Prosthecobacter debontii: one gene and its partner. The protein of the gene in region 1 interacts with the protein of each later gene in a pairwise test. Links are inferred from orthologs where the notes say so. Each region holds a gene or a part of one and is shown on either strand. Other genes may lie near its edges.

Region 1 (15,553 bases):
GTGTCCCAAAACACCCCGTGAGTATGTTCTGGATACCAGTGTAAAGAGCAAGACCAGCAATCGTTATCGGCCCACATCCCCTTCCCAACCAGCCAATCTTGCCAAGAGCTGAGGCTGTGGAGGACTGCGCCATAAATCAAAAAACGTCCGTTATCAGAGCGCTCCATGGCTGCCTTGATAGGGTTGGCCTTGACGACCCCATCTCCATATTGAGCGACGGCTGTCTGAGCATCGACAATACCCAGGCGATTGGAGGCATCCTTGGCCGCCAAGAAGGAAAGCACCGGAGCAAATGCCTGAAAGAGACACAACACAGAGACCAGTAGAATCAGTGGGCGTTTCGCTTGGCGCCAACCCACGGCGATCAACAGGGCCAGATGACCCCACACCAAAGCCATCAGCGCGCCACGACTGAGTGTCAGCAGCGTCGCAACGTACAAAGGCAGCACGGCTAAAATCCAGCGTTTAGGATTAGAATGCTCCCGTTGGGTGTCCCATGCCCCAATGGCCCAGCAGAGGGCGAAGCCAAAGGTCAGCCCTGAGCATACCGAATTCCATCCTCCATAAACGAGGCAGTTCCGCAGGCTAGCTCCAAAGACTCCCTCAGGATGAATGGTATAAAATCCCACCAAACTGCCGCAAGCCGCCACCGCCGCCATGGCGACCAGGGGACGTCCCAGACTGAGAATCACCCCAGGTAAACGGGCCACTTGCCACAACGTCAGTAGAAAGCCCAGGAGCAAAAAACTGTTTCCCCAGCCCACCCAAATAGCAGAAGGGGATTTGCCTGGGGAATCAAGAAAAGTGCTACGCAAGAGAAGTGCTAAACCCACCACGACCACCCCCTGCATCCAGCGATCTTTGCGCAGAGCCTCACTGACATCTTCATGACCACCAGCCAGGAGCCACAAAACCGCCAAGATTAACCCCCAAGCAAGCTGGAGCCATTGATTGTGCAAAACGAAATACCCCCCGAGATAACCCGCCATATTCGCGAGCAACAACGACCTCCTCAAGGTAGGCGTTGCCACTTGCTCACCCGCTAAAAGCTCGGGAGAGCCTGTCAGCCGCCATGTCGTAGCACCGACGGCGGAAGATGGCAGAGGTTCTGACATAGGGGATCGCGGCGGAGACTACGCCTAATTTGCAACTTCGCCAACGGTTCCTACCGATGACCTTTCTGACTGCTTGTTTCTTCACACGCTTGCTGCTTAAAATCCCGAGTTTTTGGTAAAACTGCTTTACGATACGCTTAAAATGCTCCAACTGTTCGCCAGAACATCTATTTGATCCTCTCATGGCTAAATCTCCCGCAAAAGAATCCTCGTCCGAGTCCAATACCAATAAGATTGCGGAAGCGCGCGCTCGCAATCTGGACCTCGCCATTCAGCAGATCCAAAAAGACTATGGGGAAGGAGCGATCCTGCGCATGGGGGCAGAATCCAAGACGGACATCGCCGTCATTCCCACAGGGAATCTCCTCATTGACCAAGCTCTGGGCGTAGGCGGTTTTGCCCGCGGCCGTATCGTTGAGGTTTACGGTCCTGAATCCTCCGGTAAAACGACTCTCACGCTTACCGCCATTGCTCAGGCACAAAAAACCGGCGGCCTTGCGGCTTTCATCGACGTCGAGCACGCGCTTGATCCCAATTACGCACGCCGTCTCGGAGTCAAAATGGACGAGCTTCTGGTTTCCCAACCGAGCTCCGGTGAAGAAGCCCTCCGCATCTGCGAAACGTTGGTGCGCTCCAATGCACTCGACGTTATCGTCATCGACTCCGTCGCCGCTCTGGTAACCCGCCAGGAACTGGAAGGTGACATCGGTGACTCCACCGTGGGTGCTCAAGCACGACTGATGAGCGCTGCGTTGCGTAAACTGACCGCCATCATTTCCAAGGCTCGCACCTGCTGCATTTTCACCAACCAGATCCGTGAGAAAATCGGCGTGATGTTTGGTAATCCGGAAACCACCCCAGGTGGTAAGGCCCTGAAGTTCTACGCCAGTGTCCGTGTGGATATTCGCCGAATCGGGGCGATCAAGAGCAGCGACGGCACCGTCACTGGCAACCGCACCAAGGTAAAAGTGGTGAAGAACAAGCTGGCTCCTCCTTACACCGAAGCCGAGTTCGACATCATGTACAATGAGGGCATCTCCAATGTCGGTTCGATGCTCGATCTGGCCATGGAGCACGACATCCTCCAGAAACGTGGGTCCTGGATCAGCTACAAAGGCACCCAATTGGCTCAAGGCCGCGATGCTGCCAAGGAAGCCCTCAAGGCCGATGCCAAACTATACGAAGAGATTGAAGCCGCAGTGAAAACCAAACTGGATGAGAAAAACGGCGTCACTAGTGGTGTCTCCAGCAGCAGTTCGGATGATCCGGCAGCGGAATAAACAAACGCCTTTGCTCGAGGCTTTAGCTTGGGTGCATACCCTCAACAAAAGGCTTCCTGAATCAATCAGGAAGCCTTTTTGTTTGGGTTAAAGGGAATAGCAGAAAACTCCTGTACTTTTGATTACAAAAGTACGGGGTGGTGTTGCGTTTTGTTCTCCTAACTCCCCACGGTGAATGCCATCATCCAGCCAGCCCATGCCACGCTTCATTTCTTCTTTGTGTCTGCTCCTCTACCTCGCAGGATCTGTTTTGACGGCACACGCCGCAGATGATCTGTTTGATCGCAGCAATCTCGCGGCCTGGTGCATTGTCCCTTTTGATGCAAAAAAGCGCGGCCCTGAGGAGCGCGCGGCCATGTTGGAGAAAATGGGGCTGCGAAAATTTGTCTATGATTACCGCGCCGAGCATGTGCCGCAGTGGGATGATGAACTGACTGCCTTGAAAAAGCATGGCATTCAGCTCTTCGGCTGGTGGTTTCCGACCACACTGAATGATGAAGCGCGTCAAACCTTAGCGCTGTTTCAGAAGCACGGAGTCAAACCGCAGCTATGGGTCAATGGCAACGGCGGCTCGATCTCTGTTTCAGATGAAGCCGAACAAAAAGCTCGTCTAGTCAAAGAAGTGGCGCGGCTCAAACCTATCTGCGAAGCCGCAGCGCCAGCAGGCTGTCAGGTGGCTTTATACAACCATGGCAATTGGTATGGAGAGCCCGAGAACGCTATTGCAATCATTGAAGCACTGAAAGCAGAAGGCATTCGCAACATCGGCATGGTGTATAACCTGCATCATGGACACGATCACTTGGATCGTCTGGAAAAACTGCTGCCGAAGATGCTGCCACACCTCCTGTGCCTGAATCTCAATGGCATGGATATTCAGGGAGATCAGAAGGGCCGTAAGATCCTACCGCTCGGTGTCGGGACCGAAGATCTACGGGTGCTGAAGATGATCTCCTCCAGCGGTTACCAAGGCGTGATTGGCATTCTGAATCATACCCCTGAAGATGCCGAAGGTCGCCTTCTCGATAACCTGGACGGCTTGAATTGGTTACTCCCCCAACTGGCTGGAAAGGCGGCGGGTCCGAAGCCTCAATACCGCACTTGGAAAGAAGTATCGGCAAAGACTCCCCAATCGGCTTCACATCCAGATGTTCCCCAGCAGCCCCAATCCGTGCCCTCGCTCAACGCCGACTTTGGCCAAGCGATGAAAGGTCGATTGGTGCTCGAAAACAAAGACGCTTATCGCACACTTCCCATCAGCATCGAGTGCCGAGTCAAGTTGGATAGTTCCACCGACTTCAACGTTTTGGTCGCCTGTGATCCAAAATCTTCCTCGGATCATTGGGAGCTCTACAGCTATCGTGGCAGTGGCGTCTTCAGCGTCTATCTCCCTGGCCGTGGGGGCGAATTCAAAAGCAAGGTTAACATCTGCGACGGCAAGTGGCATAACCTTGTTGTCAGCATCGATACCGAGTTGGTTCAACTCTATGTGGACGGTAAATCCGTCTTGGAACAGGCTCCTGTACCTCTAAAAGGCGAGCCGCAGCCGGGAGAGCTTGTCGTCGGTGGTTTAGTCGAAGGCGGAATCGGCTGTGATGGCATCATCGATGATCTTCGCATCTCCCGCGGCCCCATGAAACCTCGGAAAGGCGAGCTGCCTCGTCAGCGCATGGATAACACCTTGGCTCTTTGGGATTTCGATGACCTTTCCGCCCTCACGGTGTCGGTGCCTGATCCAGCCCCCTTTAATCCTGAGCGGAAACCTCTGCGTGAGGCTGATCATGCTCATTGGCAGCACTATGTGAATCGGGATCGTGTCTTCGACTACTACAGCAAACAAGCCCTGGCATTCATGGGCAAGCCGCTACCTGAGCTGCTGCCTGGGTTCCCGGGTCTGGACGGTGGGCAGCAAGGCCATTGGGGCAATCAGAATGACCAAGTCACCTGGAAAGACGGTCGCTTCGCGGCCGCAGATCTCGGTTCTGTCTTCAGCACCGTTTTCAAAGGCGCAGGCCTCACGGTCAACAAAAGTGTTTGTGTCCGCTACGATGATAAGTCTGCGGTTTTCGATCCTGAAACCTTATCGTTTCCGCTCGTCTGGACAGGTGGGTTTGTGAAGCTCAGCGATGCTCGTCACGGATTCATGGGCGGCGGTCAAATGGAGGGCCAAATGTTAACCAAGCAAGAAGGCACAAAGCCCGCTGATGCCCGTTATCACGGTTTTTACCGGCATGGCCAAAAAGTTATTTTCTCTTATTCCGTGCATGGCAAAAAGCACCTCGTGTCATCACCGGACTCGAAGGATGAAGATCTCGCTCCGCTGACTCAGGGAGGTCCCTCTCAATGGCCCCAATGGTTAGAAACAAAGGGCGTGAGAGACCAGGACGAACCCTTCGCGACAGATACCATCACCATCCCATTTGAGAATCCCTACGGCACACTCTTCTTCATCAGCGGTCACGACTTTTTTAGCGATGGCAGTGCGGCCATCAGCACCATGACCGGTGAAGTATGGCTCGTCCGTGGATTGGATGATTCATTGCGGCACGTGCGCTGGAAGCGTTTCGCGACGGGTCTGCATCAGCCGTTAGGCGTGAAGATCCTTCAAGATAAGCTGTATGTGCTCGGACGAGATCAGATCACCTGCCTGCATGATCTGAACGGTGATGATGAAGCCGACTTCTATGAATGTGTGACCAATGCTCAAGAGACCTCTCCTGGCGGCCATGACTTCATCACTGGCCTCGATGCCGATGGTGAAGGGAGCTTTTATACAGCCTCTGGCAATCAGGGCATCCTGCATCTAAAAGGGGGACAGGCACAAGTTCTGGCGACAGGTTTCCGCAATCCTAACGGAATTGGCTTGGCCCCCGATGGCACTGTCACCACCAGCGTGCAGGAGGGAGACTGGACCCCAACCTCCTCCATCTGCATGGTCACACCAGCCATGCGCACGCTTAGTCCGCCAGCTCATTTTGGCGCCAATGGCCCCCATCAGGGACAACCGGTGATGCAACCGCTGGTCTTCCTACCACGAGGTGAAGATAACTCTTCCGGCGGTCAGTGCTTCATCACTCAAGGGCCTTGGGCCGAGCTGAAAGGCGCTGGCAATCTTGTGCATTTCTCTCCTGGGGCAGGCTCCGCCTTCCTTGTGCTAAGATCCACGGATCCCCAAGTTGGAGGCGCGGCTTTACGTATTGCCGGCAGCTTTGATTCGGGTGCACAAACCGGACGGTTTCATCCGAAGGACGGGCAACTTTACGTAACCGGTATGCAGGGCTGGGGCTGCTACACACCGCTCGATGGATGTTTCCAAAGAGTTCGTTATACCCCCACAGGCAAAGTGCCGGTCCCCATCGCTCATGAGATTCGGAAAAACGGCATTCTCTTGCGATTCGATCAGCCTCTGGATGTGGATTATGTGGGCAAGATCTCCCACCACTTCGCTCAATGCTGGAACTACAAATACAGTGCCGCCTACGGCTCGCCCGAATACTCCGTGCGTTATCCAGATACTCCTGGTCACGACCCCTTGGCCATCAGTCAGGTGACGCTGCAGGATGAAGGCCGAAGCCTGTTTGTGGAGATTCCAGAGATTGTCCCAGCGAGCATCCTGCACCTGCATGTGGGTGTGTCCACAGAGCGTAGCCACGATCTTTTCATCCGCACGGGAGGCATGATTTTGACTCATGAACAACGCTCGACCCAAAAGGGACCAGGTAACCGCTGGGCGAAAGGTGAACTCGGCCGCGAAATCATCGTGGAAGCCGCTTTGGGTCTGCAATTCGTTCAGAAGCAACTCACCGTCAAAGCCGGAGAGAAGCTCACACTGACCTTCAAGAATCCAGATGTGGTGCCGCACAACTGGTTGCTCGCCAAACCTGGCTCACTGCAAAAACTTGGGGATAAGGTGAACCTCATGATCACCGATCCTCAAGGCCTGGCCAAACATTACGTTCCGGAGTCGGATGATGTCCTGGTTTACACCGACATGACCCAGCCGAAGCAAAGCTTCACCATCCATTTCGAAGCCCCCCAAGAAAAAGGTGACTACCCTTATCTGTGCACCTTCCCAGGCCATTGGATGGTGATGAATGGCGTGCTGAAAGTGGAATGACGATCTCCACATACATCGGCCCTGGCTTCTTCGTTCAAGAGTTAGCCAGGGCAGGATGAAACAGCCTCACTCCCACTGACTGTTCCGGCTTCCCACATAGGTCAGGCAGAGCCCGATGATCACGTGGGCGAGCAGGACAAAGCTCGCGAGCTCAGGAGACACCAAAGAAGTGTCGGTCACTTGCTTCACGGCTTCATAAAAGGCAGTGTCGCTCATGCTGCGGAGGCTGCCCGACCAGGACCAAAAGGCGGCAATGAAAGGATTCACCGCGCCTTCCAGCCAACTCGGCAGGCTGAGAACAGCCCCTGAAAGCGGGAGCTGAAATCCGACGAGGTAGATGCTGAGGATGGTGGCTTTTTCGGGGGTGCGGCTGAGTGCGCTGATGCCCAAGCAGATGCTGGTCATGGCGGCGGAAGCGAGCACGAGCAAGACGAGCTTGATGATGAGATCCCCAGGCAGCCCCCCCACGACCATGTCCACGAAGACCCCCATCCAAAGACTCTGCGCCAGAACGAATACACCGAGGAAAAGCACCTTGCTCATCACATAGGCGGTCGTGCTCAGTCCCCCGAGCTTTTCACGCTCGAGGATCAATCGCTCTCCAGCAATCTCTCGGGCCGCATTGTTACTCGCCATGAGGGTGACGAGGACGACTTGCAGCATGATCAAGCCACTGACGATGCTGCCTGCATTGAGTTGATCGAGCTGGTGCTGGGCCTGCCGTTGCATCTCATAAATAATGTCCGCATCCTGCCGCTGATTGAGCTGTTGGAGGGGCTTGATACCATCCAGAGCGAAGATCACCACCAGCAGGGGGAAACCAAAAAGCATGGCGAGGTGCAGCCACACCTGACCTCGGTCCCGGCGGAAGATCGTCCACCGACGATGCAGGAGACTGAAGACTTGGCTGAACAACCCGGGTAGTTCCTCAGAAGCCAGCTGCGGGGCATCTTTTTTGTCGGGCTCTTCCGATTCGGGCGCTTTGTCTGCAGGCAGACTATCCTCCTTCTTCTCCAGCAGCATCTCCTCGTAGTAGCTGCGCTTCTTCTGCCATGACTCGTGCCAGGCTTGGGCCTCTCGCTGGGTGAGTCGGCGATAAACATCCTCTGGGTGCTCCACCGTAAAGTAGTGATTCAGCAACCGTGGCGGACCATGATAAACGAGGTGCCCTTGATACATCACCAGCACACTATCGAAGGCTTCAAGACTCGCTAAACTGTGGGTGACGTTGATCACCAAGCGCCGAGGATTTTCTCGGGACAAAACACGCAAGAGTTCCGTGATCTCCTGCTCCGATTTAGGATCGAGACCACTGGTCACTTCATCACAAAGCAGCAGACAAGGATTGGTGACCAACTCCAAAGCCAGCCCAAGCCGCCGCTTTTGACCGCCGGAAAGAACCTTCACACGACGGTCTGCCAACTCGGTTAAACCGGTCACGGCCAGGATTTGATCCAACCGCGGCTCGAAGTCGTCAGTGCCTGGCAATTGTGTGCGTAGTGCCATGCTGCTGGCCACACATTCCTCCACGGTGAGGAGATCATGCGCCACGCTGAACTGTGGCACGTAACCCAACTCTCCCGGATGCAGATCTTCCTCTTCCTTGAGGTCTTTGTCCTCCCACTTCAGATCGCCTGCTGTCTGCTCCAAGATGCCCGCGACAACTTTGAGCAGCGTGCTTTTGCCACATCCTGAGGGACCTACGATGGCCATGAGATGGCCTTGCGGCACTTTCAGGCTCACTTCGCGGAGTAGATGAAGGCTTTCCTGCTCTGAGGCCGGGGGGGCGTCCACTTCCAAACCGATGTTGAGTGCTTCGAGCATTTCTCCTTATACCGGGAAAGCGGGTGAAAATGGCAAGTGAAAGCATGGCATCTTGCACATTTTTTTGCGTTTACATTCGTCTTTGCTGTTATGCTGGCGTCATGAGCACCCGCACTCGACGTCGTTCCAGTCACAGTCCGCGCTGGCTTTTCGCCATCATCGGCGTGGTCGTCGTGGGCCTCCTGGTTTTGCTCCTCATGCCCATGCTGGTGATGAACTGGGTGCGTGGATATCTCCAGGAGGAAGCGTTCCGCAATCAATTGCAGCAGATTTTTGGCACCCAACTCCAAGGCGAGGTGGAGTTATCTCCTCTGAGATGGACCGGCGATGAAGTGACGGCTGCGGAGGCGGCTGTCCAAACTACAAATGGCTGGAAGGCGCAATTGGACGGGCTGCACTTGACCTTGGATTGGAATGCCTTCCGTCAGAGTAAGTGGCGCACGGTCGGCACCAGCGTGGATCATCTAACGCTGGAGCGTTTGCCTGGAGAAGCGGTCTTGACCACTCCGACTCCGGCTGCCTCAGCAGTAGCAGCGCCATCCATTGCCCAGGGCAGTTCCATGCCTGAATGGCTGCGCAGCTACCTGCCGACCCGCGCGGAGGTGGACGGAGTGAAAGTGGCTCGGCTCAATCTGCTGCATCCTGGGCCTTGGAATGTCCGGGATGCGAAACTGCGCCTCGCCCCCTGGCAGCAGGGGGAGACCTCCCTGCAAGCGGTCGCAGAGGGTGGCCTCGTGGAGACACCTCTGCGCTTGCCTGCTCAGACCGTGCCGATCAAACTCAATCTGGACCGGGCTTCCATGCGCCTCAGCCGTGAAGATCTGCATCTGAAAGAGGCACGACTCACGTGGCTGGATGCAGGTGAAGTCACCGCTCAAGGACATTTCCAACCGCATGAAAAGCGCTGGGAACTCACCACGCAGGTGGTGGGCATCCCTCTGCGCGAATGCCTCACCGAGGACTGGAAAATCCGCCTCAGCGGTTTCTTAGCCGGAGACTTCAAGATCGTCGGCTCACCGAATGCTCTGCCCGTGATCACCGGGAAGGCAGAACTCAAAGAAGCCGTGCTAACCGCGTTGCCCGTGCTGGACCAATTAGCGGCTTATACAAGGGTAGAACGGTTCAAGAGACTGATCTTAGACATCGCTACGGCAGAGGTCAAAATCTCTGGAACAAGACGTCAATTCGAGCGGGTGGTTTTACAATCGAATGGCTTGATGCACTTGGAAGGCACCCTCGTTATCGAAGGCGACCAAGTCGATGGAACCTTTTTGTTAGGCGTCACGCCTGAGACACTGAAATGGCTGCCTGGGGCTAGTCAGCATGTCTTTACCGCCACCAATCCGAAGGGTCCTGTCGGCATGTCATGGACTCCTCTGCGGATCACCGGCACTATGCAGGCTCCACGTGAAGACCTGAGTGCACGCTTAGCTGCCGCTGCGGGCCAGGCGCTTCTCAATGCGCCCGGAGAGATCGTCGGGCAGGGCAGTCAGCTTCTACTGTCTCCGCTGGTGGGGCAAGAAGCCGGTGCTCTTCCCGGTCAGGTGATCAAAGGAGCCACTGAGACAGGAGGCAAGGCTCTGGAAACAGGTGTGAAAGCGCTCGAAGGGATCAGCGGTGGATTGTTTGGCCGCTGAGCATCCTGAGTACCTCACACATATTTCGGAAGCCAATGCTCCATGGCTAAACTCGCCGCGCCCAGGGCACCGGCATCGTCACCGAGTTGAGAACAGACCAAGCTGAGCCGGATGTCCTTCAAGGCGGGGGCGATGCCTCGCGAGGCTTCCATGATGGCACTGCAGAAAGACTCTCCCAAGGCCGTCAGTGGTCCATGGAGGAAACAAATCCTCGGGTCCAGCAAAAGCTGCACGCAGCCTAAGACGCGGGCAAAGTCCGTAATGACGTCATCCCATTGCGGATGCCGCTCAGACTTGATGCTCAGCATCGCCGTGTAGAGATCCTGCGGCACAGGGGCAGTCTCTGCAATACCGGCGAGGCGGCGATAGGTCATCGGAGCGCTGAGCACCCGATGCATCTCTGTCGCCTGTGTGTCTCCAGAGAGCGGCCACGGCCAGAGCCCAATCTCACCCGCCGCATAATGGGCGCCTTGAATCAAGCGGCCCCGCTGGACACAAGCAATGCCAAAACCGCTGCGTGGCCCCACCACGACATAGTCACTGAGTTCACGGTGACTGCCGAACCACTTTTCCGCCAAAGCGATGGCTCGCAGGTTGCTTTCCACCGTGACCGGAACTGACAACTTTTCCTCGAGAAAGCTCTTCAACGGGATGTTTTCCCATCCCTTGATAAAGCTATAACGGAGAGCGATGCCGGATTCGGTATTGACCAGCCCAGGGGCACCGACACCCAGGCCTAGCAAAGGAGTGGATTGTCGGCTGCAAAGGCGCGCCAAGACCTCCATCAGATGATTCTTCGCATCTGCGGCATCCATGTTCTCTGGCAGAGGCAGCGTTTCCGCGTGAATAACTAACCCCGCAAAATCCACGCCGACGAGCTGAAGACGATCCGCATTGAACTCCACGCCAGCAAACCACCCCGGATTACTGCGAATGCTGAGTCGCCTTTTCGGCCGCCCCATCAGACCATGATCAAGACCCGACTCGTGAAGATGCCCAGTGGCGATCAATTGATCCACATAGATCCCCATCGTCGATGCCGAAATGCCCAAGGCACGCGCTAAGGTTGTTCGCGAAGTGGCCCTGCCACTGCGCACCTGAAGCACGGTGGAAGCCAGCAACTGACGGAGGTCCGAGTTTTTTTGACGCATGACTTGCGGGGGGAGGTCAAGTGAAAGCTTTAAAACTCCCTGTCAGAAAGTCAAAAGCGCATTCATGATCAATTTCTGCCCTTAGGGCGGAAAATCCATCATAGAAGACACCCATCCCTAATGACCTCTTCATCCGCAACATCCTCATGAATTCCCCGGCGGATGATTTGTTCCGTTAAACCATCTAGGTGAATTTTTAAAGTCGCGCTGAGATCCAAAAACTCTGGCCACAAAGTCTCATCCACAAAGCTCCGCGGTGCCCTCACCATCACTGTCAGCCGACGCTGCCGGGCATAGCGATAGGGCTTCAACGAATACCGTCGTAAGAGCGCAATGAAGAGCTTCTTTGACCAGTCGTCCGTCAGACGGAACCGATGCTCCACGGCAGGTTCTTTCGCCTGCATCTCGTGAAGCTTCCGGGTGATGCGTTTCAGGGCATCCGCCGCCGCCGCCCTTTCTCCGGCCGTGGTCGCTCCAGCATGCAGCCGCTCGATTTTTCTTAGCTTCTCGAGCAGCTCAGGATCGGGTTCAGCAGACATGGCAACTCAGACCTCGAGTTGGATGCCGAGTTCACAGACTTGGCGAGGGGGCAGATCGAAGTAACCCGTCGCCGGGCGTGACAAGCGGCTGAGAGTGACGAACAAGCGCTTCCGCCAATGAGCCATCTTGCCAGGTCCATTGGTCAGCAAGATCTCACGGCTCTGATAAAAGGTGATGCCATTGCGCTTCAGTTTGGTCTTGCCGCTGAGTGCTTGGCAGAGGTCATCAAAGACTTGGGGCGACTCCGCGAAACCATAACACAGCACGACACGGTAGAACTCGTCACAGTACTCCTCGATTTGATAGCGGGCATCTCCACGAATGTGCGGCACGTCTTCGAAGCGCACGGTCAGGAGCACCACTTGCTTATGGAGGGCTTTGTTGTGCTTCAAATGATGGAGCAGCGCCAGAGGCAGCGCGTCCGCACTGGCTGACATGAAGACCCCTGTTCCGGGCACCCGAATGATCCGATCTTTCTGAATCTCATCCACCAGATGCTGCACAGGCAGCTTACCCCGCTGCATGGCCTGGAAGAGAACGGCACGACCATCCACCCAGGTTTTCATAATCACCCAGATACCGGCTGCCACCACCAGTGGGAACCAAGCTCCCTGCATGAATTTTACCAAACTACCCGCCACATAACCTAACTCGATGACCACAAAGACCAGCACGGGGAGGAAAGCCTTCCAAAAAGCCCAGTCCCAGATGCGCCGCGCCACAAAATAAAACAGCACGCTGGTGAGAAACATCTCCATCGAGACCGAAAGGCCGTAAGCAGAGGCCAGATTGCTGGATGTCTTGAATCCGATCACCAGAGCGATGCAGGCCACCATGAGCAGGAAATTCACCTGCGGCATGTAGATCTGACCTCGCACGTCTGGATTGGTATGAATGATCCTCAGGCGTGGTAGATAACCCAATTGCACCGCCTGCTGAGTCAGGGAAAAGACACCGGTGATCATCGCCTGGGAAGCGATGATGGTGGCCGCTGTGGCCAAGATGATCATCGGCACCAGCAGCACAGGCGGCACCAGATGGAAGAACGGATGCTCCAGGGCATCAGGGTCATTCACCACCAGAGCTCCCTGGCCGAGGTAGTTCAAGGTCAGTGCAGGCCAGACCATCAGGAACCAAGACTGCTGAAGGGGCTTGCGACCAAAGTGGCCGATATCGGCATACAGAGCCTCACAACCCGTCACAGCCAGCAGGACCATCCCCATGATGACGATACCATGATAACCGTGGTGGATGAGATACATCACCCCCCAATGTGGAGAAAGAGACTGGATCACCTCTGGATGCTCTAGAAAGCGAAACAAACCTAGACCGCCCAAGGCGAAAAACCAGATCACCATGATGGGCCCAAAAGCGACGCCAATGCGCGCCGTGCCATGCCTCTGCACCACGAACAGCCCCAAGAGGATGGTCACCGCAATCGGCACCACCCAGGTGACAAGATTAGGATTGAGCTGCTTGAGCCCCTCCACTGCAGAGAGCACCGAGATGGCCGGTGTGATCATGCCATCGCCATACAGAAGGGAGGCCCCGAACAGCACCACCAGGACGACGAATCCCATGCTCTTTTTCGAAAGCGCATCCTTCTTCGACCTCAGGAGCGAAAGCAGGGCAAACATGCCGCCCTCTCCCTGAGCGGTGGCATGACTGAGGATCGTCAGATACTTCACCGCCACCATTAGGGTGAGCGACCAAAACATCAGCGAGATCGGCCCATAAACCATCTCCACGCCATGCACGGCGGGGTCGTAACCCGCATGGTCCAAACACTCTCTTAAAGCATACAGCGGGCTGGTTCCAATATCCCCGAAAACGACACCGAGAGCGACGAGGGCCAGCGACCAGTTGTTTGACGTCTTATGTTCAGACATGGAGGAACTCCGAGAACAAACGGAGGCCGTAGAGAGAAAAACCTGATGTTCAGCGATCAAGCCCTAGACCCCTTGGCGGTGCTGTCGGGCGGACATCGTTCAGGTTTGAAAAGGAGGATTGAAAAAAGCTCAGCAAACAGACCGCAGGCAGACAATCCAGCAGGCTGGTGCACAAGGGCACACATCCTCGCCACTAGACACAGAGATTCCGTTCCATCAACTCAACTCTCATCGAACGTGAAGTGAGTCTTTCACGCCTCCGTCGCCATCGATCGATGGCGATAGGCGATTTTCTCAATGCAGAGCGACCGCGTTCGGCGCCGAAGGCAGGAGGGGATCTGCCGCCATCAAAATGGACTGCATCACCTCGGCAGGGCGGATGAATTCGAAGTCACCCGACACCTTGAGAAAATCCGTCACGCGAAAGGTGGTGGCTGGATGGGTGGCCTTAGCCACTTGGCTATTCTGCATGAGGAGAGGTCGGCCTTTGAAGACCGCCTGCTGGGCTGTGATTTCCGCCTCTTCACAGAGAGCCGTTGCACGATCTCCGATGTTCATTTCCACAAACACATGGCCCGTGGCCTTCACTTTCAGCGGTTTGCCTTCGGCGTCTGCCTTCAGGACTTCGATCTGATCGGCCGCCACTCGAAATTGGGAGCCCACATCCGCAGACTGAGCGCTGATGGCCTTGGCTTCATCGAAACCCATCTCCAGCAGTGTCCACTCTGTCATGGACAGTTTTGGCTGCGTGACTTGGGGCTCAACCGTTTGATCTTCAACAGCTTGACGTTGTTCCAGAGAGACCTGAGCCGTCTCCCGAGGAGCGGTGGCACAACTGCCCAGCATTCCCAAGCCCAGCAGAAAGCCCGCCTGCATCAGGGCCTTCAGGTTAGCGATGGGGAGGGAAAGGGAGTTCATACGCGTTCAAGAGTCTTCTACGCGATTCTCCGGCCAAGGTATCTTTAAACCTTCAAATAACTTCAGGCTAGGCTTGGGTATCGGAGGGCGACTCAGTGGAGTTTCAAGCCATGCCGTTGCCAAAAGCTGAGCAGTTCCGCTTGCGAGCCGTTGAAAACATTGCGTTCCAGCGGGCGATCCATGTTGCCAAAGTAGGGGCTGAATCGCCAGGAACCGTGGTTGTACACTTTGGGACGCGAATGTCCCCGCTCCCAGTCCACACCGCCGTATTGCCAGAGGGTCCAGTCAGACCAGACCTTGTATTGGTTCACTAACCCCCGCGGATTTCCTGGCGCGGGGAAAACCGGGCCCGCTCCGCTATCATGGGCATACAGGGCCAACCAGTAAGGCATGCGGCGCAGGCGCGCCTTCGTGGCGGCATCGGCCCCGCCCAGCAGCAGCTTGAGATGCTGGCTATTTTCCAGATAAGCCACCGGCACCACCCCAGTGCGTGCTTCCACCCGCTCCATGAACCGTAGAATGTCTGACAGGCGCGACTGTGCATCGAAATCTCCACACAGCAGCAGGGCAGGTGCATTCCACGACCGGCTGCGCGCCAGCGCCAGCGCCCGATTCACAAACTGATCGGCCTGAGCCACGGCATCCACATGAGTCTGAAGGCGATAATAAACGCCCGGCAACATGCCCGCACGATCTGCCGATGTCAGGAATGAGGCGCACTTCGTGTCGAGATTGCCTCCCTTACCTGCCCGTGCGATCAAGCCCACGGCACAATTGGCCCGGAGTGCGGAGACATCATGCTCGGAGTAGCCGCGCCCTTCCCGTTGTTTCTCCTTCGGGTCATAGGCGGAGACGTTGATGATCTGTGGCAGCCCCTGAGGTGTCGTTGGTGGGAGGCTTGTCGCTTCACTCCCTGGACGAGGTGAGGTGCACTGCGTCAGCAGGCAGGCCAGCGGTAGAAAAAGGGTCCATCTCATGCGGGCGAACCTGCCGCAGAAAAGCCCTGCATCAAGTCACTCGGCCCATCTCACGCTTGGGGTGCCTGAGGGAACTCCACCAGTCTCCAAAACATCTCGATCATA
Region 2 (15,383 bases), on another replicon or contig:
GCTCTGAGTATCTTGCCCAAAAGGTGGCGCAGGAGATCAAGGCGGCGTTAGCAAAGGAGCGGAAGTAGAAAGCTTTACGCCAAGGGCTCAACGATGATCTTGGGCCCTTGGATTTCACGCACTTTCACTGCAGTTCCGTTCAGGAGGTAGCCGCCTTCAACCATGGCTTCCAGGCGTTCTTCACCGAACTGCACGGTGCCATAGGGGCGCAGAGCACTGCAAGTCTGGCCCACATCTCCCACCTGCACGATTTGACGTTTGGGGAGCGCGTCACCTCCATCAATGGCGGATGCCAGCACGAGTTTTTGAAATGGCCCTGTTTGAGGAAGGAACCGGAATACTGCGAGGATGACCACTCCCGCTCCTAAAATGCCTAACGCGAAGTTACGCAAACCGATGGCATAGATCTGGATGTCAAATCCGTTCCCGCTTTCACCTTCTCCAGGAGTGGTTCCAGGTAGGGGGGGCATCTCCCACGCGGACATGGTGTAAACCAGGGCCACCATGACAAGGAGAAAACCCAGGATGCCGGGCACCAGCAGCCCTGGAAAGACAGCGAGTTCCATGATTAGCAGGATGATGCCGATGACAAAGAGAGCCGCGACAGCGGCCGTCTCTTGGCCGACCAAACTACCTGCGACATAGTGACCGAAAAAGAAGAGACTGAAGGCGGCGATGGATACAAAACCGGGGATACCAAAACCAGGGGTCTGCATCTCCAGGTAACCACCGGCCACACCAATGAGAATGAGGAGGGCTGCATACTTGGTGACCCAGATGGCGATGGATTCAAAACCTGTCGGCTCCGCTGTGACGAGTGATCCTTTCAATCCTTCGGCTTTTTTGATTTCCTCCAGAGTATCCACGATGCCCTTGGCGAAGACGGGCTTGCCATTATCCAGCTTCAGAACGGCTTCTTGGGCATCCAGGGTGAGGATGGACTCCTTGGTATCCAATTCCAAGTCCCCCACCTTCAGTTCGCGACTCATGTCAATCATGGCTTCGATGACACGCGGATCATGGCCTTTCCGTTTGGCGACAGCGCGGGCCATGCCCATGGTGGCGGAGTTCATCTTGGCTCGCTCGGCTTCGCCCATTTCCTGAGCGTTTCCATAGATCGGGGTTGCCGCACCGGCGGTGCTGGTTGGGGCCATGTAGATGCCATCGGTGGCGACGGCGATCATGGCCCCCGCGGAGAGTGCACGTTTGTTGACGAAGGCAAAGCTGCGTGGCTTGAGCTTTTGCAGATCGTTCATCATGAGATCCACCGTGTCCCATAGCAGCCCTCCAGGAGTATCGAGATCGAAGATCACCGCTTCGGCTCCTTCCTGGCTGCAACGTTCGAGCGTGCGGGACATGAATTCAAATCGAGCCCGCGCAATGAGGTCTTCCTCACCGACGGGGATGACGACGACCTTGCCCTTGTAACTCTCAGCTTCGGCTCCTACAGCAGGGCTCTGGAGGCTGATCAGAAGAGTGAGGCCAAGCAGCAGACACTGGAGCAGGGGCGACTTCATAGCGCGCAGCATAGCTTGCCCAGCACATGTGGCAACGCGTGAACCGCGCTTGTTTTGGAATCGCTTGCGAAAGAAAGCTTAAGAAGGCCGGACCTGAGCCAACACAGCGTCGAAACGCTCGGCCATGCGGGCAGCACTGAATTCATTGCGCACTCCAGCAAGGCCACGGTTGGTCAGTTGTTCGCGTTGATGATCATCTTGCAGCAAGGTGGCCAGTGCGTCCGCGAGCGCCTTTGGATCATCGGGCGTGCAGGTCACCCCGCCACCGGAGGCAGCGATGAGTTCGGGGAAGGCTCCATGCTCAGGCTGCACCACAGGCACGCCGCTGGCCATGGCTTCCAGGATGTAAAGACCAAAGGCCTCTCCGTAGGTAGCTGGCACGGACATCACCGTGAGATTGCGGAAGAACTTCACCTTATCTGAGAAGTTGACATTGGGATGCCATTCCACCCGTTTTTCCAGACCGGCATCACGCAGCTTTTTCTGGAGTTCATTCACATACTTCTCGTCTCCGGCGGTTTTCGCTCCCCCGATCTTCAGCTTCACCCGTGGCACGCTGCCGCGGCGGCAGAGCTCGATGAAGGCATCCACAAGGGTCGTGAGGCCTTTACCATGGATCATGCGCGCGAAATAGCCGATCACCGGCCAGTTTGGATCTGGATCAGCGACGCCGAAGGAATTGGCATCCAGGCCATTGTAAACCACCGAAATTTTATCCGCGCTGACCCCCAGCTTTTCCTGCATGACCTGAGCGTAGAAGCGGCTGGGAGCAACGAACTGAGAGACATGTTGAGCATTGCTACGCATGGCGGCCCAGCATTGCTCGCGATAGGGATCAATGAGGGTGTCGAGGAAGGAATCCTCTCCTTGCAGGGAAACCACCACAGGGATGCCCAAGTCACGCTCAATCGTGGGGCAAAGGCCCATAAGCAGGCTGTTGGAGAGCGAGACCACATCGGGCTTTCCTTCAGTGCGGATCCACTCGATCAAACGCTGCCACTCAGGCCATTGACGACCCGATTCTCCCTCCAAGGCACCCAGGGCCATTTCCCCCAGGTCTTTGGCGCTGGTCATCCCCATGAACTTGGCGGCAAAGCGCAGGCGCTCCGGTTTGTCCAACCAGCGATGCACGGCACGCGGCACATAGCGGAACCAGGGAAGCTTCTGTTGAAGATAAAGCGAAATGCCGCCGACCCGGATGCCGATCTCGGGATTTGCCACCTCGCGGTCGGTGACGAGGGGCAGGTAAAGCGGGGCCATCAAGGCATCGTGTCCCCGAGCGCGTAGCGCTTTGATAAGCGCATTGTCTCGCAGGCAACTTCCGCAGTGAAAGTTGCCGGTTCCGGGCGTGAGATGAAGGATGCGCATAAAGGTTAAATGTCAGGAAACGAGAAAGGGGGCGCGATGATTAGCCTATGAGATACGCATCGGCAAGGCCCTTGGAATCAACAGCCTCGGTCAGACTCAATTTACGCGCACATATCGCCGCCCGGGGAGGGCGCGGATGAGGCGTTTCATCTCCAGGCGCATCAGATTGACGTTCACTGTGCCAGGGGCCAGCCCAGAGCGGGAGGTCAACTCGTCGATGTGAAGTTCGTCCGAGGTTAAGGCATTGAAGAGGATTTGTTCATCCAGCGTCAAGGTCACGGCAGGAGGTGGCGGCTCGACTTTCGGGGCCGTGGGTGCGGTAGGAAAGAGCACCATCAGGTCGTCGAGAATGTCTGCCCCATCCATCACCAGCTTCGCCCCCTGTTGAATGAGGCGATTGCAGCCTGATGAGGTGGGTTTATCAATCGGCCCCGGCACGGCATAGACCGTGCGGCCTTGTTCCGCTGCCTGCTGGGCGGTGATGAGAGAACCGCTTTTGACTGGGGCTTCGACGACGAGTAAGCCACTGCCCCAGCCTGCCACCACACGATTGCGATACGGAAAAGTCTGGCGGTCAGCAGGCCGGTCCACCGGATACTCACTGATGACGGCACCCTGCTGGGCGATGCGTTCAGCCAGGGCCTTGTTCTCAGGCGGATATAGCCTGCCGATGCCAGAACCGATCACCGCGACGGTGCGCCCCTTGGCCGCCAAGGCTGCTTCGTGGGCAGCGGTATCAATGCCTCGTGCGAGCCCGCTGATCACCGTGTAGCCCGTGTAGGCGATCTGAAAGCTCAGTTTTTTGGTCGCATTCATGCCATAGATCGTGGCATGACGGCTGCCGACGACACCGATGGCATGGTGATCCCGTTTCTGGAGCTCTCCCCAGACATAGAGTAGCACCGGTGCATCATGCACCTGTTTGAGCAGAGGAGGATAAAGATCATCCTCTTGAGTCAGTAAGGTCAGACCCCGCTGTCGGACTTTCTGGAGTTCCTTCTCCAGGTGGCCTTCCCGGTCCCACTGATGAATGGCCTCGGCTTGAGCTGAACCGATGCCCTCCACCCGGAGCAGATCCGATACGGAAGCCGATAGCACGCTCTCAGGAGATCCCAGAGCCTGAATCAAGCGCCGGATACGCACCGGACCTACCTGGGGGATCAGGTTCAAGGCTAGGTAGGCTTCAGTGCGGGTCATTCGAACACTATGACGTGTTTGCTCCGGGTGACAAGCCAGAGAAAACATCCTTCTTCCTGACCCGCCATGAGTTTGTCGAGTGGTTCGCTGACCAGTCCGATCTCGGTCTCACTGGACTCGAACTGGAGATGAGTGGCTATGGCGTAATCGGCGCATCAGCCGGGATCGGCTGTGGGATGAACGGGTCTGCCACTGAATGGGCATACTGGCGGATGCAGCTTCGCTTTGACGATCGGGCGATGCGTGACAATGAATGAGTGACTGAGAGTCTCAGATTCACCGCCTCCTAGCATCCAGTTCAATGAGTCTTCCATCATCTTCATCATATCGGCCTGACATTGATGGCCTGCGCGGCGTGGCCGTGATGATGGTGGTTCTGTTCCATGCCGACTTTGGTTTTAATGGTGGCTACACAGGGGTGGACTTATTTTTCGTGATCTCAGGTTATTTGATCACAGGTTTGCTGTTTAAAGAGCTGGATCGGGGGGGCATTGACTTGGTGAGTTTTTGGGAAAGGCGACTCCGCCGCATCGCTCCGGCCTTATTGGTGATGCTGTTGGTGACAGTCGGGGCTGGTTACTTCCTCCTGATGCCGGATGCGTTCTCGTCCTTGGGGGAATCGGTGATCGCTCAGGCGCTTTTCTGCGCGAATCTCTATTTTTGGAAGGACTCTGGGTATTTCTCTTCAGCTTCCGAGGAAAAGCCTCTTCTTCATCTGTGGTCGCTGGCTGTGGAAGAGCAGTTTTATGTGATTCTTCCAATTGTTCTCATATTAGGGCATGCTTGGCTGAAGAGGCGTCGTGGGATGAGCACCACACGCCGCACTTTGGTTAGGGGCTTAGCTTGGCTTTGGGGGGTGAGTTTTGTGGCGAGCGTTGTGTGTGTTTATCGAGATGCCAATACAGCTTTTTATTGGCTACCCCCTCGAGCTTGGGAGCTGTTAACGGGTTCGGTTTTAGCAGGCCTCCCTCAGACATGGCTGCCGCGAACAAAGCGCATCAGGCATTGGATAGGCAGCCTTTCGTTTGTGATGATCTTCGTTGCGGGGCTGGCCTACGAGGATGAGACCCCCTTTCCAGGGCTTGCAGCCCTTCTCCCATGCCTGGGGGCCGCGGGTTTAATCTGGGCACACGCTCCGGGGGAGAATGTGCCACAAGGAGATCGCTCCTGGACATGGCGTTTGTTCACCTGGCGACCTTTGGTGGGTATCGGACTGATTTCCTATTCCCTCTATCTGTGGCATTGGCCCCTTCTGGCGTTGGCTCATTACCTCAATGTTTCGAAGGAGGGATTGGCTGTCGGTGTGCGTGCAGCACTTGTGGTTGCGGCAATGCTGTTGGCTTGGGCTTCATGGAAGTGGGTTGAGACTCCGTTTCGGAAGAAAGGCCTCATCACCTCTCGGAGAATGGTGTTTGGTTTGGGGCTGGGATCCATCATGACCTCCTTGATGATTGGTGTCTGGCTGGTGCGTGGACAGGGGCTTCCTGAGCGAATTCCAGAATCGGCTTTGAACTATGCGCGTGGTCGTGATGATCGAGACCTAACGGCGAGTTGGACGGGTCTGGAGGCTGCTCAGAAGGGTGAGTTTCCCCAGTTTGGTGCTGAGGGCAGACCCGTCCGCCTCATGCTCTGGGGGGATAGCCATGCACGCAGTTTGATGCCGGTTTTAGATCGTTTGTGTGAGGAAAATCAGGTCGCAGGGGAAATGGCGATTTACAGTGCCACCTCTCCCACGTTTGGCTTCTACCGCCGCAGCCGTCATGGTTTGAATGAGCGGACGGAATTGCTGGCAGAAGCTGTGCTGGCCAGGCTGAAACAAACCCAAGCCTCTCATGTCATTCTAGCGGCGTACTGGATGGAATGTTCAGGCAAGGACTCAGTGAGGTTTGAAAATGCATTGGTGCAGACGGTGCAACGATTGAAGGAGGCCGGTCCCCAAGTCTGGGTGGTCCTGGACGTGCCAACTCAACCTTACGATGTTCCTAAGGCATTAGCTCTCGGTGGCCTCTGGCCTAGCGATGCCGTCGCCATGAGCACGAGCATGGAAGAGTATCACGTGGCCAATAAGGTGATGCAATCCTTGATACCTCGCTTAAAAACGGCGGGAGCTCATGTGGTTGAACCCATGGAACTTCTCACTGGTGCGAAGGGACGCAGCCGTGTCGAGCATGGGGGGCACTCACTTTACATCGATTCTCACCACCTCTCGGTTACAGGGGCGCTTTTCCTCAAGCCTTTGTTTGAGCCTCTGTTTAAATGATCACAGATACAGCGTCGTTCCTGGTGGCACCGGGCGCTTTTTCGTGGGCTTGTAGCTCTTCTTCTTCGCCTGTTGGTGAGGTGTAGAAGGGGTGGCCTCTGGGGGCTCATAGGCCGCCACGGAGGCATCACCCACGATCTCGACTGGTGTGCCGTGAGGGGTGGCATGATAAAACGCCGCTGCCATGTGAGTGGGCAGACGGATGCAGCCGTGCGAGGCGGGATAGCCCGGCAGGTAGCCTTCATGCATGCCAATGGCTCCAGTGACCCGCATGAAATAGTGCATCTTGGCTCCCAGAAAACGAGTGCCGGGTGGGCGGATGTCCGTGCGCACGTCCACATCTTCCATCACCACGTTGTCCGCCTCATCCACATAGGCTCCATAGAGGGAGGAGCGATGATAACGGTCCTTTTCAGTGATGCGAAAAACCCCTGTCACAGTGGAGTGGCTTTCTCGGCCAGAGGAAATCGGAGACAGCCCCACGAGCTGCCCGCCTTTGTAATAGCGGATACGCTGAGCGGAGAGATCAATCACGATGCGTGGACTGCCTGCCACTTGATCGCCATTCCAGAAGGCTTTGTCGCGCTTTACGATGGGCGCACTGCCTGCAGCTGGAGGTGTGGGCTGAGAGGAGCAACTGCTGAGAAGGCTTCCGACCAGTAACAAAGCACAGTTCAGACGGACAAGCGGGCAGAGGGAGATCATGGCAGGAATACAACGATCAAAAAGCGATCCCTGGCCTTTGTCGAGACTGGAATTTTCCTCTTCAGGAGTCCCCGTTGTATGGAAACGCCTGAGGCTGCTTCGGAAACGGCGCTTTTTCCTGTCCTCACCCTAGGACATTGACGGCGGGAGCTGGCTTTTGGTAAAAAATCCCCTGGCACCCACGTTCTAAGCCTATGCTCCCTTCCCGACGCTCCTTTCTTCAGACCACGGGCTGTGGTTTCGGGTATCTTGCCGCATCTGCTTTGGCTCAGAGGCAGGCATGGGCTGCGGGCGGCGTGGGATTTCAGCCGCATCATGTGCCCAAAGCCAAGCGCGTGATCTTTCTTTTCATGCAGGGTGGGGTCAGTCACGTGGATTCTTATGACTACAAACCGCGACTGCTGAAGGACGATCAAAAGATCATTGATATTGCCGATCCTCGCACGGTCGCAAAAACGGGCAAGGGCTCACCCCAACGACTGAAGAAACCCCTGTGGGAATTTGCCCAGCAAGGCGAAAGCGGACGCTGGGCCTCCAATCTCTTTCCGCACATCAATCGCCATGTGGATGATCTCTGCTTCCTCCATGGCATGCATACGGAAGGTGTTGCACATGGCCCGGCGACCTTGTTTCTCCATACAGGCACCACCAGCTTCATCCGTCCCAGCATGGGAGCTTGGGTCATGTATGGACTCGGTTCTGAGAATGAAAACCTGCCAGGCTTTGTAACCATCAGCCCCAGCCTAGGCAATGGCGGCCCACGGAATTACGGCAATGCCTTTCTACCAGCTCGCTATCAGGGCACCCCGCTCGGGCGCAGTGGTCTGCCCAGCCAGGAGGCCAAGATCAAAAACATCGTCAACACAGCATGGACACCCGAGCAGCAGCGGCGACAGTATGAATTGTTAGGCGCTCTTCATGCTCAACAGATGCGCCCTGGGGACACCGAGATCGAGGCCGTGATCCAAAGTTATGAATTGGCTTGGCGCATGCAGAACAATGCCCCGGATGCCTTGGATTTGGCTCAAGAATCCGAGTCCACTCTCCAGCTCTATGGCATTGGGGAGAAAGTCACCGATAACTTCGGGCGGCAGTGCCTCATGGCGCGTCGATTAGCGGAGCAAGGGGTGCGTTACATCCAGGTCAACTACGGCGACAACTCTAACAACCCGGCCTGGGATCAGCACAGCAATCTGCCCAAGCATGGTGATCACGCCGCTGCTGTGGATAAACCCATCGCTGGTCTGCTGGAAGATCTTAAACAGCGGGGCTTGCTGGAAGACACCATCGTTTGGTGGGGCGGTGAGTTTGGTCGCACCCCGTATGCGGAGCGCAATGGCACTGGGCGAGATCATAACCCCGCCGGATTCACTGTTTGGCTGGCGGGTGGCGGGGTGAAGGCGGGTTTCGCCCACGGAGCTACGGATGAAATCGGTTTCCAAGCTGTGGATGGGAAAGTCCACATGCACGACCTGCATGCCACCGTTCTCCACTTGTTAGGCCTGGATCACGAGCGACTCACCTTCCGGCACGCTGGCCGCGACTTCCGCCTCACGGATGTGCACGGCCATGTGGTGAAGGAGATTTTGGCTTGAAGAGTGATGCGGCCACTTTTGGCCGCAAGGAAGGCCAAATGACGAACCTTTCTCCGGGGGGACCCCCCTCGAGGTTGGATTGCGGGCAAGAGTGCTCGCATCACTTGTCCCATCCCGCCTTAGAGGGAGGGGCGCACAGTTTAGGATTGTCCTAAGGCTTCAAGCCTGGATACTGAGGGTACATGAGTGTGCGTTATGATGTTGAGGGGTTGGTGGTCCTGATCATGGGCGGCACCACGGGCTTGGGGCTGTCTGCGGCCCAGGCGCTCGTGGAGCAGGGGGCTTGCGTGGTGGTGACAAGCCGGAGTGAAACCAATGTACAGGCGGCGTTAGACGTACTGGGGAAGCGGGCTCGCGGTTTTGCGGCAGATGCCAGTGACCCAGCGACGGCTGAGCGAGCGGTGACTCTGGCGGTGGAGTCCTTTGGTCGTTTGGATGCCTTGTATCATGTGGCGGGGGGCAGTGGTCGCTCGCGTGGGGATGGGCCGCTGCATGAGATCACCGATGAGGGGTTGCGTTATACGTTAGACCTGAACCTCACCTCGGTGATGGCATCGAATCGCGCTGCGGTGAAACAGTTGATGAAACAGCGTCACGGTGGTTGCATCCTGAACATGGGCAGCGTGCTGGGGTGGTCACCCTCGCCGGAGTTCTTTGCCAGTCACGCCTATGCGGCGGCGAAGGCGGGCATTCTCGGATTCAGCAAATCCATCGCCAGCTACTATGCTCCGCAAAACATCCGGGTGAACGTCATTGCTCCGGCGCTCGTGGAGACGCCCATGTCCAAACGCGCGGCAGGGGATGAGGCGATCATGAGTTTTGTGCAGGCCAAACAACCCTTGGAGGGCGGGCGCATCGGCGTGCCGGAGGATGTGGATGGAGCCGCGCTTTTTCTGCTCTCGCGGGCGGCGAAGTTCATCACGGGGCAAGTGCTCGCCGTGGATGGCGGATGGACTGTATCGGAGGGCCGCAGCGCATGAGTTTGGCGATTGGAATTGACCTCGGTGGCACGAATATCAAGGCGGTGCTCATGGATCGTGAAACGGGTTTGGTGCAGGCCAGCCGCAGCCGACCGACCTTGGATGGAGAGTGGGTGGAGGATGTTCCTCGTTTTGCCCTCAGTGTGCGAGAGCTGGTGCTGGAGTTTGAAACCTTGGCCGGTGGGGAAAGACTACCAGTAGGGCTCTCCGCACCGGGTTTGGCTCGGCCGGATGGGCGCTGCATCGAGTGGATGCCGGGCCGCATGCATGGTCTGGAGAAGTTCGATTGGAGCCACTTTCTGCAACGGTCGGTTCATGTGCTCAACGATGCCCACGCGGCCCTGCTAGGGGAGGTTTGGACCGGGGCCGCCAAGGGCTGTCAGGATGTCTTCATGGTCACCCTCGGCACCGGTGTCGGCGGCGCGATCTTTAGCGGTGGTCGTTTGCTCAAGGGAGCCATCGGTCGAGCCGGGCACCTGGGGCATCTTTCCACGGATGTGCATGCCCCCCTGGATCTCTACGGCACGCCCGGGAGCCTGGAGGTAGCCATTGGCAACAAGACGATCCAACAACGAGGGGAAGGGCGCTATGCCAATACCCATGTGCTGCTGGAGGCGCTGACGGCGGGAGATGCCCACGCTGAGGCCGTGTGGCTGGAGTCGGTGAAGCATCTGGCCGGTGCCTTGGCGAGCCTGATCAATGTGCTGGACCCAGAACTGATCATCCTGGGCGGCGGCATCGCCACCGGAGCAGGGGATCGTCTCCTGAAACCTTTGGCGGAAAAGCTTGCGGACTATGAATGGCGTCCCGGTGGTCATCGGGTGCCCTTGGCTCTCGCCAAGCTCGGCGATGATGCCGGTCCCGTGGGCTCGGTGCGCGGCTTGGCGGAGGTGCGATGAGGAAATTCAGGTCGTCGTGGCAAAGAATCTGGCCGATGCCGGGAGGTCTAGCAGACATGGGCGAAAACCGCTCCGGTGGAGAGGGCGGGGTGCATCTCTATTTGACCGGCTCCCTCGGCTCGACAAGGCTTCCCTGTGGCTGATGAATGTTCTTCGATTGATCGTGGCCGCTTGCGCACGGGGCAGTGGCGCAAGCTGCGTGGGCTATTGCTGATGCTGCTGGAGGCAGACGGCTTTTATGCTCGCAAATTCCGCGCCGCAGGGCTGCAACCGTCGTCGGTGAATGGCGTGGAAGATTTCATCCAGAAGATGCCCTTCACGGAGAAGCAGGAACTGCTGGCCGATCGTCTGGAGCATCCGCCCTTTGGCACGCATCTGACGCAGCCGCTCACGGCTTACACGCGCTTTTGCCAGACCAGCGGCACCAGCAGTGGCCAGCCCGTGGCTTGGCTGGATACGCCGGAGAGTTGGGAGGCTATGCTGGCGTGCTGGCGTCGCGTGTATGAGGCGGCGGATCTGGTGAAGGGGCAGGACAGGATTTACTTCGCCTTCTCCTTCGGCCCGTTCCTGGGGTTCTGGACCGCTTATGAAGCCGCCAACGGTCATTACCTGACTTTGCCAAGCGGAGGGCTTTCCAGCCAAGCTCGCCTGGAGATGATGGCCCGCTATGGGGCGACGGTGCTGTGTTGCACGCCGACCTATGCGCTGCGTCTGGGCGAGCTGATCGGGCCGGGTAGCGGGGTGAGCCTGGAGTCTCTAGCGGTGAAGAAGGTGATCGTGGCAGGAGAGCCCGGCGGCAGCATCCCCGAGGTGCGCAGCCGGATCGAGGCACTCTGGAATGCCCGTGTCTATGACCACCATGGCATGACCGAGGTGGGCCCCGTGAGCTATGAAGCCACCGAGACCCCCGGCCGCCTGACGGTGATCGAAGAAGCTTATCTGGCTGAGGTGGTGGACCCTGAAACAGGTGTGGAAGTGGAGGACGGGCAGCAGGGTGAGCTGGTGCTGACCACACTGGTGCGCACGGCGGGGCCTCTGCTGCGCTACCGCACCGGAGACTGGGTGAAGAAGGTGATGCATGCAGGCCGCCTCACTCTGGAAGGCGGTGTGCTGGGCCGCGTGGATGACATGGTGGTGCTGCGTGGGGTGAACATTTATCCGAGTGCCATCGAGGCCGTGGTGCGGCAGTTCAGCGACGTGGAAGAGTTCATGGTGGAGCAGCGCAAGGTGGATGCCATGGATGAAATCGAACTCCTGATCGAGGTGCCGGGGAATGTGTCCAAGAGCCTGCTCAAGCAGATCGAGTCCAAGCTGCGAGATACCTTCTCCATGCGCATCCCGGTGCGGCTCGCGGAACCGGGCAGCCTGCCCCGGCATGAGTTCAAAGCCAAGCGCTGGCGGAAGGTCTGATTCTAGAAGGGTAGGGAAGGAATGGGCAGCGTGGCGACGTTGATAGTCTCCTGTCGCCTATGTCCAACCGTCTGTTAGTCGCGTCCCTTTTCCTGTCTCTTGCTGCGAGCCATGCCGCTGAGCCCTTACCCGGCCATTCAGCCCATGGTGAAGCCTTCAATGAAGGTCCACGCCAAGCCGCAGTGCTGATTCCCGGCACGGGCAAGGTGAGCTTTCCGGTGACGACGACGAGCCAAGAAGCCCAGGCCTTTTTCAATCAAGGTGTCGGGCAGCTTCATGGCTTCTTGTATTATGAAGCGGAGCGTTCCTTTCGGCAGGTGGCGGTGCTCGATCAGGATTGTGCGATGGCTTACTGGGGCATGGCCATGGCCAACGTGAACAATGACAAACGGGCGCGTGAATTTGTCAAGGAAGCGGTGGCTTTGAAGGCGAAAGCCGGTGCCGAGGAGAAGCTGTGGATCACCACGCTGGAGACCTTTTACAACGACGACAAGCGCGATAAAAAACAGCGCGCGCTCGATTTCATCCGAGATCTGGAAACCATCGTTCAAGACTACCCGGAGGATGTGGAGGCGAAGGCTTTTCTGGCCTGGAAGATCTGGCATGCCAAGGACCAAGCCCCGATCTCCAGTCCCCAGGCGGTGGATGCCTTGCTGGACCAGGTCTTCGCGGTCAATCCCGAGCATCCGGCGCATCATTACCGCATTCACCTGTGGGATGGCAGCAAGCCGATTCGTGCTCTGAAGTCTGCGGCGAGCAATGGTCAAGCCGCCCCAGGCATCGCTCACATGTGGCACATGCCCGGGCACACCTTTTCCAAACTCAAACGCTATGACGATGCCGCCTGGCAACAGGAAGCCAGCACACGGGTGGATCATGCCTCCATGACGCGAAGCTGGATTCTCCCAGACCAGATCCACAACTACGCCCACAATGAAGAGTGGCTGGTGCGCACCTTCAATGAACTGGGGCGTGCTCAGGATGCCATTGGCCTAGCCAAAAGTTTGATCAAGAATCCCCGACATCCGCAATACAACACGCTGGAGAAGGGGAGCGCTCGTTATGGAGTCATTCGCCTGCTGGAGACCCTGCAAACCTGGGAGATATGGGAGGAGGTCTTGAGCGTGACGAATGGCCCATGGGTCAGGCCCATGGCCGACGCAGCGGATGCGGAGACGGCACGCTTGAAAGCTCGTGGTTTGGCCTTCTATGCACAGGATGAGGTCAACGCTCTGGAGGCGACGCTGAATCAACTGCAAACGCTCAATCAAACCGCGCTGAAAAAGCGACGTGAAGCGGATGCCAAGGCGGCCAAGGAGAAAGATAAGGCGAAGGATAGGGAGCAAGAAAAGTCGAAGGACAACAAGAAGCCAGACAAGCCTGATGAAGGCCCGGCGGCGGAAGCTCTCAAAACCTTGCAGGCTTGCCATGCGGTGCTGCTGCCACGGCGTGATGCCGCAGCCATCGTCGAGGCGGTGCAGAAGGATATTTCTAAACCGCTGGCGGCTTCACTTTGGTTGAAGCTCGGCCAGAAAGCGAAGGCTGAAGCCTTGTTAAAAGATTGGCCCGAAGATCTGGCAGCTCAGTTGGCCAAGGTCGAACTGAAGATGGCTCTCGATAAGAAAGCTGAAGCCAAGCAAGATCTGGAGAAGGCAGGCAAGCTGGCCTTTGCCATGGATCGTCATTTACCTGTGAGCCAACGGATGGATGCCCTGGCCAAGCAACTGGGGGTGAAGGGGGACTGGCGTGCTCCAGCGCCCGTGCGTCAAGACAGTGGTCAGCGCCCCGCCCTGGATACCTTAGGTCCTATCCATTGGCAGCCCCCCCAGGTTCCCACCTGGGAGGCGTTGACCCTGGAGGGCCAGCCTGTGACGGCGGAGCATTTCCACGGGAAACCGCATCTGCTCCTCTTTTATCTGGGCAGTGCTTGCGGTCATTGCATGCAGCAGATCAAGGCGTTTGCCAAAGAAGCGCCGAGCTATCGGAAAGCCGGGATCGAACTGGCCGCCATTACCCTGGAGCCCATGTCCTTGGCGGGGCGCATCACCGAGCAAATGCCGGATAAGAAGCTGCCGCCTTTCTCGCTCTTCTGTGATCCCGGCCTAACCATGTTTAAAAGCTTCAAAGCTTACGATGATTTTGAGCAGGAACCCCTGCACGCCGCCGTCTTGGTGGATGCGCACGGCAAGGTGCGCTGGTGGGATGTCAGTTGGGAGCCGTTTACGGATGCAGGCTTCCTCCTGCGTGAGGCTAAACGACTGCTCCAATGGGACTGAATGAGCGGCGGGAAGGATGGGATCTTTACCGATGAACACGAAGCTGCGCTCTTTGGGGACACTTATCCACGATCTAGCCTGTGGATAAGTTCACCTAAGGCGTAGGTGGGGTGGTGGCTTGAATGCCGTCACGAGTGGGGCTGTAAAGAAGGGTCATTTTGCACGAAAAGAGGTGAAGGCCTAACCATATCTTTGGAAAACGATATCCCGTATTATTGTGCTCAATGCGGTTGGCTTTCAAGGCTCTGGCATGAGCGGTGCTTAATCGGTTGTAACCCCCCGGACGCTTGTTTTGGAAACCGGCTTCACTGCCGGAGGATGTCCACAGCCTGGCTTCAGGGAGGCATCGTGCCCCATGAAACATCCTCCACTCGCTTCCTGTCTCAGAACTCCCACGAAGCAATCTTCATCCAGATTCAGTCTTTGGATGGCCCTTCAGGCCTTTTTGTTTTTGCCTTCCGTTCTTCACGCCCAGGTGCTGACTTGGGATAAAACGCCGGGCACCGGTGCTGCCAGCGGCATTCAGAATGGCTCTGGAACCTGGAATACAGGCGTCGGGGCGACGTCGAACTGGATTGATGCTTTGGGGGCCAATACGACCTGGGCCAACACGGGTTTGGAGACGGCTCAATTCGGCAGCACTTCTCCGGTCAACCCGAGCGTCATTACGATTGCCTCATCCATGAATCTGAAAGGGCTCACCTTTCTGCCTCTGGGGACAACGACCCCCGTCTCTGGGACTCAATATAGCCTGAATGGCGCGGCGGCGGGCACGGTGCTGAATTTTGGCGATGGTGGTCTGATCCAACTCGCCGACTTTTCCTCGGGGGGATCGCAGTTTGTCGCTTTGGGGAGTAACTTGGTTTTGCAGGGCAGTAACCTGACGCTGCAGAAGACGGCGGGTAGCGGGGCGGTCACGCAGTTCATCAACCTGAATATGGCCTCCAATCCCAACCTTACGGGGACATTGACGATTGGAAGCTATGTTTATGCGGGCATCACAGCCCTGGGCACTGTTTCCAATGTCAGTTCGATCACTGTGCAGACGAATGGCACCCTGACGCTTGGGCCGAGCAATGTGGATTTCGCCATGCCGATCAGCGCTTCAGGTTATGCCAACACCTATGGGGCGATCCGCGTCACGGGTAGCAATGTGACTCTCTCGGGAGGCATCAC

What was found.
Region 2: the proteins of recA (region 1) and dprA interact in binary tests that used the Bacillus subtilis proteins (3 or more experiments, as listed by UniProt). The link is inferred for Prosthecobacter debontii from one-to-one orthologs.

The regions. Positions count from the first base shown.
Region 1 is NZ_FUYE01000007.1:224,923-240,475, reverse strand. The notes cover bases 362-3,346. They hold recA (recombinase RecA), read left to right. Parts: upstream 362-1,297; coding sequence 1,298-2,395; downstream 2,396-3,346. Other genes in these bases: B5D61_RS12465 (LamG-like jellyroll fold domain-containing protein), read left to right, coding at 2,592-3,346; B5D61_RS12475 (hypothetical protein), read right to left, coding at 362-1,115. Also shown: more of B5D61_RS12475, read right to left, coding at 1-361; more of B5D61_RS12465, read left to right, coding at 3,347-6,512; B5D61_RS12460 (ATP-binding cassette domain-containing protein), read right to left, coding at 6,579-8,336; B5D61_RS12455 (translocation/assembly module TamB domain-containing protein), read left to right, coding at 8,438-9,973; B5D61_RS12450 (ROK family protein), read right to left, coding at 9,988-11,124; B5D61_RS12445 (hypothetical protein), read right to left, coding at 11,223-11,663; B5D61_RS12440 (potassium transporter Kup), read right to left, coding at 11,670-13,553; B5D61_RS12435 (hypothetical protein), read right to left, coding at 13,848-14,471; B5D61_RS12430 (GH25 family lysozyme), read right to left, coding at 14,564-15,448; B5D61_RS12425 (response regulator), read right to left, coding at 15,499-15,553. UniProt on the Bacillus subtilis protein: Multifunctional protein involved in homologous recombination, DNA repair and competence.
Region 2 is NZ_FUYE01000005.1:125,203-140,585, forward strand. What follows is about bases 2,033-4,847. They hold dprA (DNA-processing protein DprA), read right to left. Parts: upstream 4,083-4,847; coding sequence 2,982-4,082; downstream 2,033-2,981. Other genes in these bases: B5D61_RS09220 (glycosyltransferase family 4 protein), read right to left, coding at 2,033-2,885; B5D61_RS09230 (hypothetical protein), read left to right, coding at 4,097-4,339; B5D61_RS09235 (acyltransferase family protein), read left to right, coding at 4,384-4,847. Outside these bases: B5D61_RS09210 (SGNH/GDSL hydrolase family protein), read left to right, coding at 1-68; B5D61_RS09215 (NfeD family protein), read right to left, coding at 75-1,517; more of B5D61_RS09220, read right to left, coding at 1,596-2,032; more of B5D61_RS09235, read left to right, coding at 4,848-6,342; B5D61_RS09240 (L,D-transpeptidase family protein), read right to left, coding at 6,343-7,047; B5D61_RS09245 (DUF1501 domain-containing protein), read left to right, coding at 7,242-8,642; B5D61_RS09250 (SDR family NAD(P)-dependent oxidoreductase), read left to right, coding at 8,825-9,622; B5D61_RS09255 (ROK family protein), read left to right, coding at 9,619-10,521; B5D61_RS09260 (phenylacetate--CoA ligase family protein), read left to right, coding at 10,657-11,931; B5D61_RS09265 (redoxin domain-containing protein), read left to right, coding at 11,991-14,207; B5D61_RS09270 (beta strand repeat-containing protein), read left to right, coding at 14,659-15,383. UniProt on the Bacillus subtilis protein: Protein that helps load RecA onto ssDNA during transformation. Binds cooperatively to circular ssDNA, is able to bridge different segments of DNA. Favors the loading of RecA onto SsbA- or SsbB-coated ssDNA and formation of RecA-DNA filaments.